2 regions of the Nakamurella flava genome follow, and region 1 is predicted to be linked to the other one. Evidence: riboswitches for the same ligand, from Rfam matches in the RefSeq annotation. Region 1 holds a riboswitch; the other holds the start of a gene.
The links. Region 1 has a riboswitch for S-adenosylmethionine ahead of thrC (threonine synthase). Riboswitches for the same ligand answer to the same signal wherever they lie in the genome.
Positions count from the first base shown of each region.

Region 2: it holds a riboswitch for S-adenosylmethionine, as region 1 does, so the genes downstream of both, FDO65_RS23215 (putative leader peptide) here and thrC (threonine synthase) in region 1, are expected to answer to the same signal.

Region 1 is NZ_SZZH01000001.1:1,605,334-1,613,653, forward strand. It holds gene FDO65_RS07280 (amidohydrolase) at 1-164, shown strand, start outside; gene FDO65_RS07285 (YaaA family protein) at 169-927, opposite strand; gene FDO65_RS07290 (DoxX family protein) at 956-1,336, opposite strand; gene rpsT (30S ribosomal protein S20) at 1,560-1,820, shown strand; gene holA (DNA polymerase III subunit delta) at 1,959-2,930, opposite strand; SAM riboswitch class I at 3,069-3,218, shown strand; gene thrC (threonine synthase) at 3,230-4,510, shown strand; gene FDO65_RS07310 (iron chaperone) at 4,614-5,066, opposite strand; gene FDO65_RS07315 (glutamyl-tRNA reductase) at 5,277-6,581, opposite strand; gene hemE (uroporphyrinogen decarboxylase) at 6,781-7,899, shown strand; gene hemG (protoporphyrinogen oxidase) at 7,896-8,320, shown strand, end outside.
Region 2 is NZ_SZZH01000001.1:887,665-895,984, forward strand. It holds gene FDO65_RS04010 (DUF1707 SHOCT-like domain-containing protein) at 228-740, shown strand; gene FDO65_RS04015 (DUF2252 domain-containing protein) at 857-2,248, shown strand; gene FDO65_RS04020 (8-oxoguanine deaminase) at 2,320-3,732, shown strand; SAM riboswitch class IV at 4,024-4,138, shown strand; gene FDO65_RS23215 (putative leader peptide) at 4,175-4,285, shown strand; gene FDO65_RS04025 (ABC transporter substrate-binding protein) at 4,646-5,731, shown strand; gene FDO65_RS04030 (ABC transporter permease) at 5,721-6,635, shown strand; gene FDO65_RS04035 (ABC transporter ATP-binding protein) at 6,608-7,324, shown strand; gene FDO65_RS04040 (FAD-binding oxidoreductase) at 7,324-8,320, shown strand, end outside.

The DNA of each region.
Region 1 (8,320 bases):
ACCGCATCGGGTCGCTCGCCGTCGGCAAGTCCGCCGACCTGGTGCTGTGGTCCGGGGATCCATTGGATGTCATGCAGCGGGCCGAACAGGTGTGGATCGCGGGGCGGCCGGTCTACCGGTGGGACGCCCAGCAGCGGGTCGGGGTGGTCGCCCCCCGGGCGTAGCCCCCTAGGTGATCAGCTCGAGCGTGGTCGGGCCCGTGCGCTCCACCCGCAACCCGGCCTTGCGGGCGACCCGGACCACAGCGGCCGCGTCGGCCATGTCGGCGCGGCTGGCCACCAGGGCGCGGGCCAGCAGTCCCTTGGCGTGCTTGGAGAAGTGGCTGACCACCGACCGGGTGGTCGGGTCGCCCGGTACCGCCTCGGACAGCACGCGCACCGTGATGGCGCCCGGGGCGGGCGCGAACGCCGCGTAGGCACCGGAGCGCAGATCGACGACCGGCGCGCCGTCGGCCAGCAGATCGGCCAGCACCGGTCCGAGGGGGGCCCGCCAGTCGGCCGCGACGGGGCCGCGCCCGGGAAGCCGGGAGCCGGCCGAGAACCGGTAGGCCGGAATCGCGTCGTCCCCGCGGACCATTCCGAACAGGGCGGAGGCCACCAGCAGCCGGGCCCCGGCCCGAGCCTGCCCGGAGCGGGGCAGGGACGCGAGATCCAGGGCGTCGTAGAGCACGCCGGTGTAACGCTGCAGCGCCGGCCGAGTCGCCGCGGTCCGCAGCTCCGCGGTGGCCTCGATCTCGGCGTCCTTGCTGGCTGCCACCCCCAGGGCCGCGCGAGCCCGGGCGCGGTCGCCACCGCACAGGGCGCTGAGCTGGCCGATGAGCGTCTGGCGGGTCGCGTTCAGGGCGGGGAAGGCCAACGCGTCGAGGTCCAACGCCGGGCCGTCACCGCCGGGCGCCTTGGTCTCCGACGGGGGCAGCAGGACGTACACGACGGGCGACCCTACGGGCCGGAGACGATCACGCGCGACGGGCGACCCGGACCGCGGCCAGCACCAGCGGCGCCTGCAGGGGCAGCCGGGCCCACGCGACGACGCGGTACCAGACGGGCCGGCGGGAGCCGCGGGCGGTGGACCGCAGCGCCATCGAGACGTTGGCCGGATAGACCCCGACGAACAACGCGGCGGACGCCCAGCCCCCGACCCGCCGGGTCTGTGGGACGGCCAGCAGCGCGGCACACCCGATCTCGGCGGCCCCGCTGAGCGCCACGAGCGCCTCCGGCCGGGGCAGACTGCGGGGCACGATGCCGATGAACGGTCGCGGCGCCACGAAGTGCAGGACCCCGGCGCCGCCGAGCAGGGCGGCCAGCGCGGCGGGCAGGCGGTGCGGCGTACCGGTCATGGCCCCATGATCACCCGCCTGTCGCTTCCCGGCACCGGCCGGACCGCGGTGGCCCCGTCGGCCGGGGCCGGACGACGGGCCGATGACCAGGACGGTTGGGCGCCGCGGTGTCCGGCTGGTAATCTTGAGTGTCGCGCGTGCCGCTCGTTGTGGCATGCCCGTCGGTCGGTCGTACGGATCGACGGAAACACCCACCAAGACGACGAAACGAAGGCAATCCGGCGTGGCCAACATCAAGTCCCAGATCAAGCGGATCCGCACGAACGAGGCGGCCCGTCTGCGCAACAAGTCCGCGAAGTCGGCGCTGAAGACCGCCGTCCGTCGCGTCCGCACCGCCGTCGCCGCGGGCGACAAGGAGACCGCGACCGTCGAACTGAAGGCCGCCGGCCGCAGCCTGGACAAGGCCGCCTCCAAGGGCATCATCCACAAGAACCAGGCCGCGAACCGCAAGTCGGCGCTGGCCCAGCAGGTCAACGCTCTCTGACCTGATCTTCACGCAGCGACGCCGGGCACCCACGGGTGACCCGGCGTTCTTGCGTTTGCGGGTTGTTGGTCCCCTCGACGCCGTTCGGGAGCTCACCGAAGCCACCCGGTCGGCGGGACACCGCCGGAAAGACCAACTTCAGCGGGGGCGACGGGCCGCCAGCAGGTCCAGGACGGCCTTCTCGACGGCGTATTCCGGGTCGGCGGCGACGCCCTTGACCGCGGCGTTGAGGTCGGCGACCACCCGGATGCCCTCCGCCAATCCGTCGGCACTCCACCCCCGGGCGGCCGTCCGGGCCTTGTCGATCTTCCAGGCGGGCATCCCCAGCTGACCGGCCAGCGCGTAGGAATTGCCGCCGCCGCGGACCCCGGAGACCTTTGCCACCGTGCGGATGCCGTCGGCCAGTGCGTCGGCGATCAGGACTGGGGCGACACCGATGGTCAACGCCCAGCGCAGCGACTCCACGGCGCCCCGGACGTCGCCGGCGACGACGGCATCGGCGACCGCGAAACCGCTCACTTCGCCCCGTCCGCGGTGGTAGCGACGGACCGCGGGCAGGTCCACGGTGCCGCCGGTGTCGGCCACCAGCTGCCCGGCGGCGGACGAGAGCTCCCGAAGGTCGGAACCGACGGCGTCGATCAGCGCGGCCACGGCCTCGGCCGTGCTCGTCCCGCCGGCCCGCCGGATCTCCTTCACCACGAAATCGGTCCGCTCGGCGGGACGGGTAATCTTCGCCGCGGTCTGGACGTCGGCACCGGCCTTGGCGAACGCGTCGGCGATGGCCTTGTTGCGGGCGCCGCCACCGTGGTGGATCACCAGGGTGACCCCGTCGACCGGGTCCTTGACGTACCCGGTCAACGCGGCGGCCAGATCCTTTGCCGACTCGTGCACCCCGCGGACCACCACCACGCGAGGCTCGGCGAACAGGCTCGGCGCCACCAGGTCGGCGAAATCGGCCGGGCTCAGACCGGCGGCCACCGCCTCCCGCCGTTCCACCGCGGGGTCGGCCTTGCGGGCCGCGGCCAGGGTGCGCAGCACGGCGCGGTCGACCAGGAACGGCTCGTCCCCGGTGACGAGGACCAGGGGCGCGGGGGCGGTTCCGGCGGGCACCGCGTCATCGTGCCAGGTGCCACCGACACCCGGCCTCCGACGGTTCGGTCCGGGGAACCACCCGGCTCTGCCGGTGACAGAGGCCACGGCCGGGAGGGTTGCGCGGCTGAGTTATCCTGACCGGACAACTGCATCACCCACTCATCCAGAGGGGCAGAGGGACACGGCCCGTTGAAGCCCCGGCAACCACTGCCGATGACCGGATCGCCACAAGCGCCCAGTGCGGCGCGGCGACGGACGTCGACGGCAGGTGCCACTTCCGTCCCGCCACGGCGGGAAAGATGAGGAGAGACCTCGCGATGACCTCTGTCCTGACCCCGGCGCCGACCGCTGCCACCTCCACGGTGGACCTCGGCCCTGCTGTCGCCCTGTCCTGCCGCGAGTGCGGTTCGCGCATCGAGCTGGGCCCCTACTACGCCTGTACCGAGTGCTTCGGCCCGCTCGAGGTGGCGTACGAATTCACCGAGCGCGGCGAGGCACTGCGCAAGAAGATCGAGGCCGGTCCCGACAACATCTGGCGTTGGGCCTCGCTGCTGCCGGTCCCGGCCGGGATCGCCGACACCCCGAACATCAACCCGGGCCAGACCAAGCTCGTGCGGGCCGACAACCTGGCCCGCGAGCTCGGCATGAAGACGCTGTGGGTCAAGGACGATTCGGGTAACCCGACCCACTCCTTCAAGGACCGGGTCGTGGCCGTCGCCCTGGCCGCCGCCCGCGAACTCGGCTTCACCGTCCTGGCCTGCCCGTCCACCGGCAACCTGGCCAACGCGGTGGCCGCGGCGGCCGCCCGCGCGGGGATCCGCTCCGTCGTGCTGGTGCCCGCGAACCTCGAGCAGCAGAAAATCCTCACCACCGCCGCGTACGGCGGGACGCTGGTCGCGGTCGACGGCAACTACGACGACATCAACCGGCTGGCCGGTCAGATCGCCGCCGAGCAGGACGACTGGGCGTTCGTCAACGTCAATGTCCGGCCGTACTACGCCGAGGGCTCCAAGACCCTCGGTTTCGAGGTGGCCGAGCAGCTCGGCTGGCGGCTGCCCGAGCAGGTCGTCATCCCGATCGCCTCGGGCGCGCAGCTGGTCAAGATCGACAAGGGCTTCCAGGAGCTCATCGATCTGGGCCTGGTCGACAGCTCCGAGTACAAGGTGTTCGGGGCGCAGGCCACCGGGTGCTCCCCTGTCGCCACCGCGTTCAAGGCCGGCACCGACACCGTCCGCCCGGTGAAGCCGGACACCATCGCCAAGTCGCTGGCCATCGGCAACCCGGCCGACGGGCCCTACGTCCTGGACGTCACCCGCCGGACCGGCGGTGCGGTCGAGGACGTCTCCGACGAAGAGGTCATCGAGGGCATCAAGCTGCTGGCCCGGACCGAGGGCATTTTCGCCGAGACCGCCGGCGGCGTGACCGTGGCGACGCTGCGCAAGCTGCTGGCCACGGGGCAGCTCGATCCCGAGGCCGAGACCGTCATCTTCAACACCGGCGACGGGCTCAAGACCCTCGACGCCATCGCCCACGTCGTCGGGCCGACCGCACGCATCGCGCCGACGTTGGCCGCCTTCGAAGAGGCGGGGCTGGCCTGACGATCGGGCGGCCCCATCACCGGGTCGACACCGCTCGGCGAGCGGTGCAGCCACAGTTCGAGAGAGCTGTCGCTGCACCATTCGTCGGCCGTGGGCCACTGGGTCAGTCGGCAGCCCGCCGCACCAGGTCGCGAAGCTGCCGCTCCACGTCGTCGGTGACCTCGAGCACCGCGAACGAGGTCGGCCACATCGCCCCGTCGTCCAGGCGGGAGTCCTCTTGGAAACCGACTGTCCCGTAACGGGTGTCGAACTTGGAAGCGGGCTGGTAGAAGACCACGACCCTGCCGTCCCGGGCATAGGACGGAAAGCCGTACCAGGTCTTTTGATCCAGCTGGGGCGCCTCCTCGGTGACGATGACGTGCAGTCGCCGGGCGATCGCCTGATCGGATCCGGTGAGGGCCTCGATCGCGTCCAGGCAGGCCTGCGCCTCCCGCTCCTTCTTGGCTGCCCCCTTGCCGCCCTGGGCTCGCAACTCCGCCGCCCGCTGCTTGATCGCGGCCTTCTCGGCGTCGCTGAAACCGGTGTCGTCGCCGTTCTGTCGGGTGTCCGCGCTCATCGGTCGTCCTCTCCCCAGTCGTCCGAAATCCATCGACGACGGTAGGGGGCCGACCGGCAGCTCCGCTTCTCGATTCCTGCTCGGTTCGCGGGCTCGCCCGGTCGGAGGGCGTGTCATCCGCGGGGTCGGCAACCCCGCCAGCAGCGCGGGGGTGACCGGGATCGCCGCCACCGGCGGTGTTCCCATCGGCTGACGCGTGCGGTCGACCCGTCAGGCGGGGCGGGTGGCCTTCGCCGACACCGGGCCGGCCGGGTGCGCGGCAGCGTGGCCCTCGATGTCGATGCCGAAGAGGGTGTGCAGGGCGCTGAGGTAGCCGGCGCTGTCGCCCGACAGCGCCAGTTCCTTGGCCCGCATGGTCGGGGTGTGCAGCAGCGACTGGGTCACCCGGTGCATGGCGCGTTCGACGTCGGCCGCGATGTCGGCCGGGTACTTGGCCCGCAGCCGCTCGAGTTCCTTCGTCACCGTTCCCGAGACGTGCTGGCGCAGCGCCACCACCGCGGGATCCAGACGACGCTGGGCGAGCTGATCCTCGTAGTCGGCGACGGCCGCGATGACGATGTCCTGGGCCGCGGTGATGGCCTCGATGTGCGGAGAGTCGGCCTGCCCGGCGACGCTGCGCAGATCCACCACCCGCACCCCCGGGACCGCCCGGGCCTGGGGGGTCAGATCGGAACGCAGCGCGAGATCGACGATCGGCAGCGGCGCGCTGCGGCGGGCCACGACCCGCCGGACGAGGAGTTCGTCGATGACCGGATCGCCGGCGCCGCTGCAGGTGACCACGAGGTCGGCGGTGGCCAGTGCGTCCGCGAGAGCATCCGCATCGACCGGGGTGGCACCGTGCCGGTGGGCGAAGGCCGTGGCCCGACCACTGGGCGAATGCACAAACAGATCCTGACCGCCACGAGCCCGGACCTCGGCGGCGACCACCCGCGCATAGGCGCCGGTCCCCACGATCAGGGTGCGGGTGCCGACCAGGGGGTCGCCGGTGCCGACGGCCAGATCCAGCGCGACCGAGGCGACCGAACGACCCGCGGCGCCGAGACCGGTGACCGTGGCCACCCGCTTCGAGGCACGCGCGGCACCCTGGAAAAGTTGATGCAGCGCCGGTGACGTCGTACCGGCGGTTTGCGCGGCCCGGAAGGCGCGGGAGACCTGACCGGCGATCTCGGCCTCACCCACCACCATCGAGTCCAGGCCGGCCGCGACGCCGAACAGGTGGGCCGCGACCGGGGCGCCGACCCGGACCTGCAGCAGGGCGCTGGCCTCCGCCTCGGGGATGCCGGTCGCTCCGGCGACCGCCGCGGTGACCGCGTCGATGGCGTCATGGAACCGCACGGCGTCGGCGTAGATCTCGAGCCGGTTGCAGGTCGCGAGGAGCACGACCCCGGTCAGGGGGCCGTCCGGGACGGCGACCAGATCGGCGAGACGGGCGGCGAGGATCTCCCCGCCAGCCGCGAGGCGTTCCAACTGGGGGAGCTCCAGGTCGTGGTGACTGGCACCGAGAACCGTGAGCATGACGAAAATGTAACCGCGAGGGGCTGTCGCGTTCCACGAAGGCTACCCTCACCTGGTTCGCCTTCAGGCCGCTGACCTGCGGTGACGACCGGCGGGTGGGCCGTGGTCCGGTGTGTTACGTCGGTGACATCGATCCGTCACCCGCGCGTGGCAGACCTCTCGCGCCGGGACGTCCGCGGGCAGGTCATCATGGATCATCATGTCTGCGCTTCCTGCCGGCCCGGCGATCTCCGGGACTCCCCTGCCCGACGACCATCCGCTGACGTCGGGCCGCACGGCCGACTCGGCGTTGATCCGTTCCTATCGTGGGGAACGGGCCGAGCGACCGGCGGTCTGGTTCATGCGGCAGGCCGGTCGATCCCTGCCCGAGTACCGCGCGGTCCGCGCCGGGACGGCCATGCTCGACGCCTGCCTGACCCCGGATCTGGTCACCGAGATCACCCTGCAGCCGGTCCGGCGGCACGGCGTGGACGCCGCGATCTTCTTCAGCGACATCGTCGTGCCGCTCAAGCTCGCCGGGATCGATGTCGAGATCCGCCCCGGGGTGGGTCCGGTGGTCGCGGACCCGATCCGCACCGCCGCACAGGTGGCCGCGCTGCCGGAGCTCACCGTCGACCAGCTGACACCCATCGTGCAGGCGGTCCGCGGCACGGTCGCCGAGCTGGGATCCACGCCGCTGATCGGGTTCGCGGGCGCTCCGTTCACCCTCGCGTCGTACCTGGTGGAGGGCGGCCCCAGCCGGGAGCACCTGCACACCAAGGCGATGATGCACGCCGCCCCCGAGCTGTGGAACGAGCTGGCCGGCTGGGTGGCCCGGACCACGGCCACCTTCCTGCGGGGTCAGGTGCTGGCCGGCACCTCGGCGGCACAGCTGTTCGACTCGTGGGCCGGGGCGCTGTCGCTCGCCGACTACCGCACCTTCGTGCAGCCGCATTCGGCCCACGTGCTGACCGCGGTGGCCGACCTGGGAGTGCCCCGCATCCACTTCGGCGTAGGCACCGGTGAGCTGCTGGCCGCCATGCACGAGGCCGGTGCCGACGTGATGGGGGTCGACCACCGCATCCCGCTGGACGTCGCGCAGCAGCGCCTCGGCGGCGGGGTCCCCGTGCAGGGCAACATCGACCCCGCTCTGCTCTTCGCCGGTCGGGACGCACTCGGCGCCGCCGCGACCGCAGTGCTGGCCGCCGGCCGCACGGCGCCCGGCCATGTCGTCAACCTCGGCCACGGCGTCCCCCCGGAGACCGATCCGGACGTGCTGACCTGGCTCGTCGACCTCCTCCACTCCTCCGGCCCGGCCGGCGGAGGGAGCGCAGGGTGACCGACGCGAGCGTGCCCGACCGCCCCGTCGTCGTGGGCGGCGGGATCGCCGGACTGGTGGTGGCCTGGGAACTCGCGCGGGCCGGGCGACGTCCGATCCTGTTCGAGGCCGAGCCCGAGGTGGGCGGGGTCGTCCGCGGCCACACGGTCGGCGGCCTGCGCCTGGACGCGGGGGCGGAATCGTTCGCCGTGACCCGACCCGCCGTCGGTGCGCTGGTCGACGAGCTGGGGTTGGCCGACGAGGTCGTCCGTCCGGAACCGACCGGGGCCTGGGTGCGCTGGGCCGGCGGCACCGCGCCGCTGCCGGTCGGAGGCCTGCTCGGCGTTCCCGGCCGCCCCTGGGCCGCCGACGTGCGACGGGTCGTCGGCGTCACCGGGGCCGTCCGGGCCTGCGCCGACCTGGTGCTCCCCCGCCGGGTCGG
Region 2 (8,320 bases), 720 kb from region 1:
CTCCTGAGGTTGGGCCCGGGCGGCGACTGACCGGACGCCGGGAACTGCGGATCGATCATGCTCCGGCTCCGTTCGCACGGCGAAGCGAAACGCCCATTTGCCGCAGGGGTGGCGAAGTGCCGGTTCGTGCCGAAGGCCGGGGGGCCGCGAGTCGCGGTGCGTATCGTGCAGGGCAGGGGTCGCGCAGGGCAGGGGTCTGCGGCGCAGGCGGCACCCGAGGAGGTCCGATGGTGGAACCCAGCGATGGCCGCCGCCGCGTCCGGGCCGGGCACGGGGACCGGGAACGGGCCGTTCGCCTGCTGGCCGACCATTTCACCGAGGGGCGGCTCGATCCCGAGGAATTCGACCGCCGCGCCACCGACGCGTACGCGGCGGTCTACGTCGATCAATTGCGGGTCCTGTTCGACGACCTACCAGGCTTCGGTGCCGTGTTCGGGCCGGACGTCGTCGACGGGACACCGGCCACGGGTGGCGGCGACGCCCGTCGCCCGGGACCGGTGCCGGCCTACCGCGCCGACACCCGGTGGGCGCCGCCCCCGACCTCGCACAGCCGGTACCGGGCGCCCGCGACCGGGCCGACGCCCACCCCGGCGGTCGCGGGCGTCGTCCTCACCGTGGCGATCGTGATCCTCGTGGCCGTCCTGGTCGTCGTCACCAGGGGGATCGCGGTCCTGCCGCTGATCTTCATCGCCCTGCCGTTCTTCGTCGGCGGAGCCCGCCGCCGCCGTCCGCCCGGCTGAGCGTCCACCTCGGCACCGATCCACCCGGCGACCCCGGTGGGCCCGGGCCCGACCCGTTGGCGGGACATGTCCGGTGTTCCCCTGGGCGCGGGCCGGGCGGGTCCTAGGGTTCAGCCATGACACAGGCGGCGCCGCACGATCATCTGGGGGTGGCGTTCGCGCCCGAGCACGTCGGTCCCGGCCGCGCCGACCGCCGCCTGGTCGGACGCAAGGCCCTCGGGCACTGGGATCCGGCCACCCGCGGTCACGATCCGCTGCAGACCATCCTCGGTCAGGAGAACGTCCGGCTGCCCGGCCTGCTGCCCCTGCGCCACGGCCGCATGGCGTCCTCGCCGTGGGCCTACTACCGGGGCGCGGCGGCGGTGATGGCGGCCGACCTGGCCTCGACCCCGCACACCGAGATCATGGTCCAGCTCTGCGGTGACGCCCATGTCCTGAACTTCGGTCTCTGGAACACCCCGGAGCGCACCCTGGCGTTCGACCTCCGCGACTTCGACGAGACCCTGCCCGGGCCGTTCGAATGGGATCTGAAGCGTTTCCTGGCCAGCGTGCCCGTGCTCGCCCGGGAGAACGGGGTGAGCCAGGAGCTGGCCGTGCAGGCCGTCCGATCGGGATACCGGGAGTACCGGGGATGGATGCGCCGGTACGCGACCTCGACGATCCTGCAGGTCTGGTCGGACACCGTCGACGCCGCATCCCTGGTGCACTTCCTCTCCGGCGCGGAGGACAGCGGCCTGGACCAGCTCATCGAGAAGCAGGCCCGCAAGCGGACCAGCCGGGGGGCGGCCAGGAAGTTGGTGATGGTCTCCGACGGCCGGCGACGCATCTCCGAGGATCCGCCCTACCGCTCGCACGACCTGCGCCAGTTCGCCGGGACCCTGCAGGAGGCCATCGACAACTACCTGCACTCGGTGCCGGCCCAATTGTCCAGCCTGCTGTCCCGGTTCGACATCGTCGACGTCGTCCAGCAGGTCGTCGGGGTGGGCAGTGTCGGCATGCGGATCGGTCTGATGCTGGCCGAGGAGCGCGCGTCGGGCGACCCGCTCTTCTTCCAGATCAAGGAAGCGACGGCGTCGGTGTACGAGCCGTTCCTGGCGCCGGCCAGGCAGGACAACCACGGCGCCCGGGTGGTCCAGGGCCAGCGACTCATCCAGTCGGCCGGTGACATGTTCCTGGGGTGGACGTCAGTGGGGGTCGGCGACGACCGGACGGATTTTTACGTGCGCCAGTTCCGCGACGGCAAGGTGATCCCGCGGGGCGACGTCATCGCTCCGTACCTCGGCCAGTTCGCCGGCGCGTGTGGCCGCGTCCTGGCCCGGGCCCACGCCCGCAGTGGCGACGCCGCCGCGATCGCCGACTACCTCGGCACGAACGACAAGGCCGAGGAGGCGCTGGTGCGTTTCGCACTGGCCTACGCCGATCAGACCGAACGGGACCACGCCCAGCTCGCCGCCGCGGCGGCGGACGGCACCATCTCCTCGACCGAGGGGTGGCCGGGCAAGTCCTGACCCGGTGCGGCCCCGGGCCCGGCGACCGCGATACTGGGGCGCGACGTCGTCGTCACCCCGGAGGTCTGCCTGTGTCCACCCTGCTCGCCCGTCACGCCACCGTCCTGGTCACCATGGACGAACAGCGCCGGGAGATCCCCGACGGCGGTCTCTTCGTCCGCGACGGCGTCATCGAGCAGGTCGGGCCCACTACGGAGCTTCCCGAGACCGCCGACCAGGTCATCGATCTCACCGATCAGCTGCTGCTGCCCGGGCTGGTCAACGGGCATCACCACCTCGACCAGGTGCTGACCCGCAACCTGCCCGCCGGGCAGAACACCAATCTCTTCCCGTGGTTGCGGGCCCACTACGAGATCTGGGGTTCCCGCACCCCGGAGGCTGCCCGGACCGCCACCCTCGTCGGCGGTGCGGAGCTCGCCCTGTCCGGGTGCACCACGCTGTTCGACCACGCCTACGTCTTCCAGAACGGCTGCCGGGTCGACGACCAGATCGGCGCGGCCGCCGAGCTGGGTATCCGGTTCGCGGTGTCCCGCGGGAGCATGTCGCTGGGGGAGTCGCAGGGCGGCCTGCCGCCGGACTCCTGCGTGGAGGACGAGGACGCGATCCTGGCCGACTGCGAACGGGTCATCGCCGCGCACCACGACCCGCGGCCGGGGTCGATGACGCAGATCGTGCTGGCCCCGTGCTCGCCGTTCTCGGTGACCTCGCAGCTGATGCGGGACTCGGCCGAGCTCGCCCGCCGGCACGGGGTGCGGCTGCACACCCACCTGGCCGAGACCCTCGACGAGGAACTGTTCACCCTGCAGCACCACGGCCTGCGGCCGGTGGCCTACATGCAGGAGCTCGACTGGGTGGGCGACGACGTCTGGTACGCGCATGCCATCCACGTCGACGACACCGAGATCGCCCTGTTCGCGGCGACCGGGACGGGCGCCTGCCACTGCCCGTCGTCCAACATGCGGCTCGCGTCGGGCATCGCGCCGGTGAAGAAGTACCTGGACGCCGGAGTGCCGGTCGGCCTGGGCGTCGACGGTTCGGCCAGCAACGACAGTTCCAACATGCTGGCCGAAGTGCGGCAGGCCATGTTGCTGGCGCGGCTGCGGATGGGTCTGCGCCCACCGGAGGGCCCGGCGAGTCTGCTGCCCACCTCGCACCCGCTGCGGGCGCACGAATGGGTCACCGCCCGGCAGGTGCTCGAACTGGGGACGCTGGGCGGTGCGCGACTGCTGGGACGCACCGACATCGGCGCCCTGACGGTCGGCAAGCGGGCCGACTTCTTCACGCTCGACCTGAACACCATCGACTTCGCCGGTGGCCTGGCCGACCCGGTGGCCGCCGCGGTGTTCTGCGCGCCCCAGCGGGCGAACTGGACGGTGGTCGACGGCCGGGTGCTGGTGCAGGAGGGCCGGGTGGTCACCGTCGACATGGAGCCGGTCGTGGCCGAGCACAACCGGCACGCCGCGCGCATGGCCGGGATCGGCTGAGCCGAAGAGGGCGGCGCTGCCCGAGAGTGCTCCACCGCCCGGCAGGGAAGGTCATGGACCCAAAGCCAGCGCCTGGGATGCAGATACCCGCGGCAGGGCGGGCGAAACACCACGGCGTGCAGACCCTCTCGGTATATCGATGATCATCCGGTCACTCGGTCGATGAGGGCGGGCGTATTCCCGCCGGCCGTCCACCACCCGAGGCGAGATGTCGGTCAGCGTGGTCTGTCTCACGCTGACGGGGGCCACAGATGTTTGACCGCATCGCAGCGGTGATCTACCTTGATCGCAGGTCACGAGTTCCAGCGCACAGCCCCGGCTTGTTGGACGGCAACCCTCCCATCGCGGCGGGGTGCTCCGGGTGAGGACCTGGTCGGCATCGACGAGATGCCGGCAAGCGCGCGGCCCGTTCCACCGGGCCCCTCAGGGAAGAACCGAACGCATGACGACCACGAACGACCAGCCGGCGCAGCGCCGGGTCGTGTCCGTGCTGTCCGTGCAGCGACGTCACGTCGATCTGCAGCGCGTCTCCAGCGCGCTCTGTTGTCGCTGACCACGACCTCGGTTCCCGGCACCCACTGATCCGTCGCCGCCCGGCCGCTGTCGGCCGCTGACGGTCCCTCCCGCGTCCCCGACGGTGGTCCGCTCCGCGGATCGCTGATCAACGCGCGGCCCGGTCGGCATCGACGTCCCCTCGCGCAGAGTGCGTCCCCGGCGCACATCGCCGCCGCGGCCGGCCATCTGGGCGGGGCGGCCGCATCCGGGACGCCGCGCACCTCCGGTCCGACCTTCCCGCAGGACCGTCACCGTCGACGGACCACCGCACCGGCCATCGCCGTCGGTGTTTTCCCCTCGCCTCGGCGACGCCCGAGCACCTCGACCCTCGGGCGACAATTCTTCGAAAGGCCCTCCCATGACCAGACGCTCGCTCCGGCGGCGCCTCGCCTCCACCACCGCGGCCACCGCCGCCGCACTGGGTCTGGTGATGACCCTGGCCGCCTGCGGTGGCGGCAGCATTGCCGCGACGGGATCGACCACGTCGGCTCCGTCGGCGACCGTCGCCGGCACGGGCACCGACCTGTCCGCGGTCACGCTGCGGGTCGGGGAGACCGGCTGGAAGCAGCAGGAGCTGCTGCTGCAGAGCGCCGGACTGGCCGACACCCCGTATCGCACCGAGTTCAGCCTGTTCCAGGGCGGCAACCTGCAGTTGGAGGCGCTGGGGGCCGACGCCATCGATCTGGCCAGCGCCAGCGAGATCCCGCCGATCTTCGCCGCCCAGTCCGGTGGTCCCGGCTCGCTGACCATCTCGGCCGTGCGGCAGGGCAACACCCTGACCCAGGAGGTGGTGGTTCCCGAGGGGAGCACCATCGCCTCGGTCGAGCAGCTCAAGGGCCGCAAGGTCGCGTACGTCCAGAACACCACCGCGCACTACTTCCTGTACCAGTCGGTCGCCGCCGCCGGGCTGCAGTGGTCGGACATCGAGGCCGTCCCGCTGTCCACCAGCGACGGTCTGGCCGCGCTGCTGTCCGGGCAGGTCGATGCGCTCGCCTCCTACGGCAACGCGGTCATCACGGCCCACGCCAAGGGCGCCACCACGCTGGTCGACGCGCGCGACATCCTGTCCGGCAACTTCCTGTACGTCACCCGGCCGGCCACCAACGCCGACCCGGCGACCAAGGCGGCGATCCTGGACTTCTACGACCGACTCGAGAAGGGCTTCGCCTGGGCCCGGTCCCACCCTGACGACTGGGCCGCGGTGATCGCCCGGGAGACCAAGCAGCCCGTCGAGCAGGCTCGGCAGGTCTTCGTGGACGGGGAACAGCAACGCCCCAGCCACTTCGTCCCGACCTCGGCGCAGGCCATCGCCTCCCAGCGGAAGATCGTCGACACCTTCGTACAGGCCGGCATTCTCACCGCCACCGTCGACATCGGCCAGTACTGGACCACCGAGTACGACCAGGGCCTTCAGGCGATTCAGGCGGCCTCCGATGCCGGCTGACGCGATTGTGCGGCCGGTCACCGGACAGGTCGGCGCCGGTGTCATCACCGCGCAACGGCCGGCCGAGCCGGCTTCCGGGCCGGCACGGACGGTGGCCACCACGGTGGTCGCCGGCCACACCCGTCGCCGGGGCGGCCGCCCCGCCGTGCCGCGCTGGGTGGTCAAGACGATCAGCCCCCTGGTGCTGGTGATCGGCTGGGCGGTGGCCAGTGCGTCCGGCCTGCTGCCGCGGACCACCCTGGCCGCACCGCAGGACGTGCTGGTCAAGGCCCGCGAGCTGTGGTCCTCCGGCGAGCTGCCCCGGGCCATCGCCGCGTCGGCCGAACGGGTCGGACTGGGACTGGCCATCGGCGTCACCGCCGCCGTCGTCATCGCCCTGCTGTCGGGCCTGTTCCGGCTGGGTGAGGACATTCTCGACGCCCCGATCCAGATGCTCCGCACCGTCCCGGTCATCGGGCTCATCCCGCTGCTGATCATCTGGTTCGGCATCGGCGACGAACCGAAACTGATCCTCATCGCTCTCGGTGTGTTCTTCCCGCTCTACCTCAACCTGTTCGCTGGGATCCGCGGCACCGACCCCGCCCTCATCGAGGCGGGCCGCACCGTCGGGCTGCGCCGCTTCGGCCTGATCCGGCACGTCATCCTGCCGTCCGCGGTGCCGTCCGGCCTGGTCGGTCTGCGGTATTCGATCGGGGTGTCCTGGCTGATCCTCGTCTTCGCCGAGACCATCAACGCCACCACGGGTATCGGCTTCCTCATCAACAACGCCCGCGAGTTCTTCGAGACCGACACCATCGTGCTGTGCCTCGTGCTGTACGCGGTCCTCGGGCTGCTCGCGGACGTCTTCGTCCGCCTTCTGGAAAGGGTGTTGCTGGCATGGCGACCGACCTTCACCGGAGCCTGAGCGCCGCCCGGGTCACCGGCCTGACCAAGACGTTCGGTGACCGCCGGGTGATCGACGACCTGCACCTGGACATCGCGCCGGGGGAGTTCGTCGCCCTGCTGGGGGCCAGCGGCTGCGGCAAGAGCACCCTGCTGCGGGTGCTGGCCGGCCTGGACACCGAGATCAGCGGTCGAGTCGAGGTCGCGGACCGGCGGGCCGTCGCGTTCCAGGCGCCCCGGCTGCTGCCGTGGAAGAAGGTCTGGCGCAACGTCGTCCTCGGCCTGCCCGGCCGGCCGGACCGCGCCCGGGCTGAGGCGGCCCTGGCCGAGGTCGGTCTGAGCCACCGCAGCGACGTCTGGCCCAAGGTGCTGTCCGGGGGTGAGGCGCAGCGGGCGTCACTGGCCCGCGCGCTGGTCCGCGAACCCGACCTGCTGCTGCTCGACGAACCGTTCTCGGCGCTCGACGCCCTGACCCGGCTCACCGCCCAGGCGCTGGTCGCCGACCTGTGGACCGTTCACCGCTGCGCCGTGCTGCTGGTCACGCACGACGTCGAGGAGTCGGTCCGGCTCGCCGACCGGGTCCTGGTGATGCGGGACGGCGTCATCGCCCATGAGGTCGTCGTCGACCTCCCCCGCCCGCGGGACGTGGCCGACCCCCGGGTCGTCGCGCTGCGGGCCGAACTGCTGGCCCACTTGGGGGTGCATTCCTGATGAGCGTGTCCATCCTGGATCACCGGTCGTCGGCCCGGCCCGCCGACCGTGACGCCCACCGGGCGCACCTGTTGACCCGGCTGCGCGACGAGCTGTCCGACGGTGAGGTCTTCACCGGCGACGATGATCTCGATCGCGTCGCCACCGACCGGTCCGGTCACCGATTGCCCGGCCGGCCACTCGCCCTGGTCCGACCGTGGACGACCGCCGGCGTCGCCGCGACCCTGCGGCTCGCGTCGGCCACCGGCACCGTGGTGGTGCCCCGGGGCGCCGGCACCGGCCTCTCCGGAGGGGCCAGCGCACCCGACGGCTCCCTCGTGCTGTCCACCGAGCGGTTGAACCGGATCCTGCAGATCGACCCGGCCGACCAGGTCGCGGTCGTGCAGGCCGGGGTGGTGACCGCCGACCTGGACGCCGCCGCGGCCGAGCACGGGCTGACCTACGCCCCCGACCCGGCCAGCTGGCGGCAATCGACCATCGGCGGCAACATCGCGACCAACGCCGGCGGTCTGCACTGCGTGAAGTACGGCGTGACCCGCGAGTCGGTGCTGGCCCTGACGGCGGTCCTGGCCGACGGCACCGTGCTGCCGGTCGGTCACCGCACCATCAAGGGCGTGGCCGGCTTCGATCTGACCGGGCTGTTCGTCGGCTCGGAGGGCACCCTCGGCGTGGTCGTCGAGGCCACCGTGCGGCTGCGTCCCCGGCCCGCCCGCACCCGCACGCTGGCCGCCTGGTTCCCGTCCGCCGCGGCGGCCGCCGCGGGTGTGCTCGTCGCCCTGGCCCAGGGCGTCACGCCGAGCGTGCTCGAACTGCTGGACGCCGGCACGCTGCGAGCCATCGACGAGGGCCAGGGCACCGACCTGGCCGAGTACGGATCGGCGCTGCTGCTGGTGCAGACCGACGGCCTCGGTGCCGATGCCGAGATCGCCGCGCTGGCCGGGGCTCTCGTCGACCTGGGCGCCGATGTCGACCTGCCCGAGGGGGCCGAGGCCGATC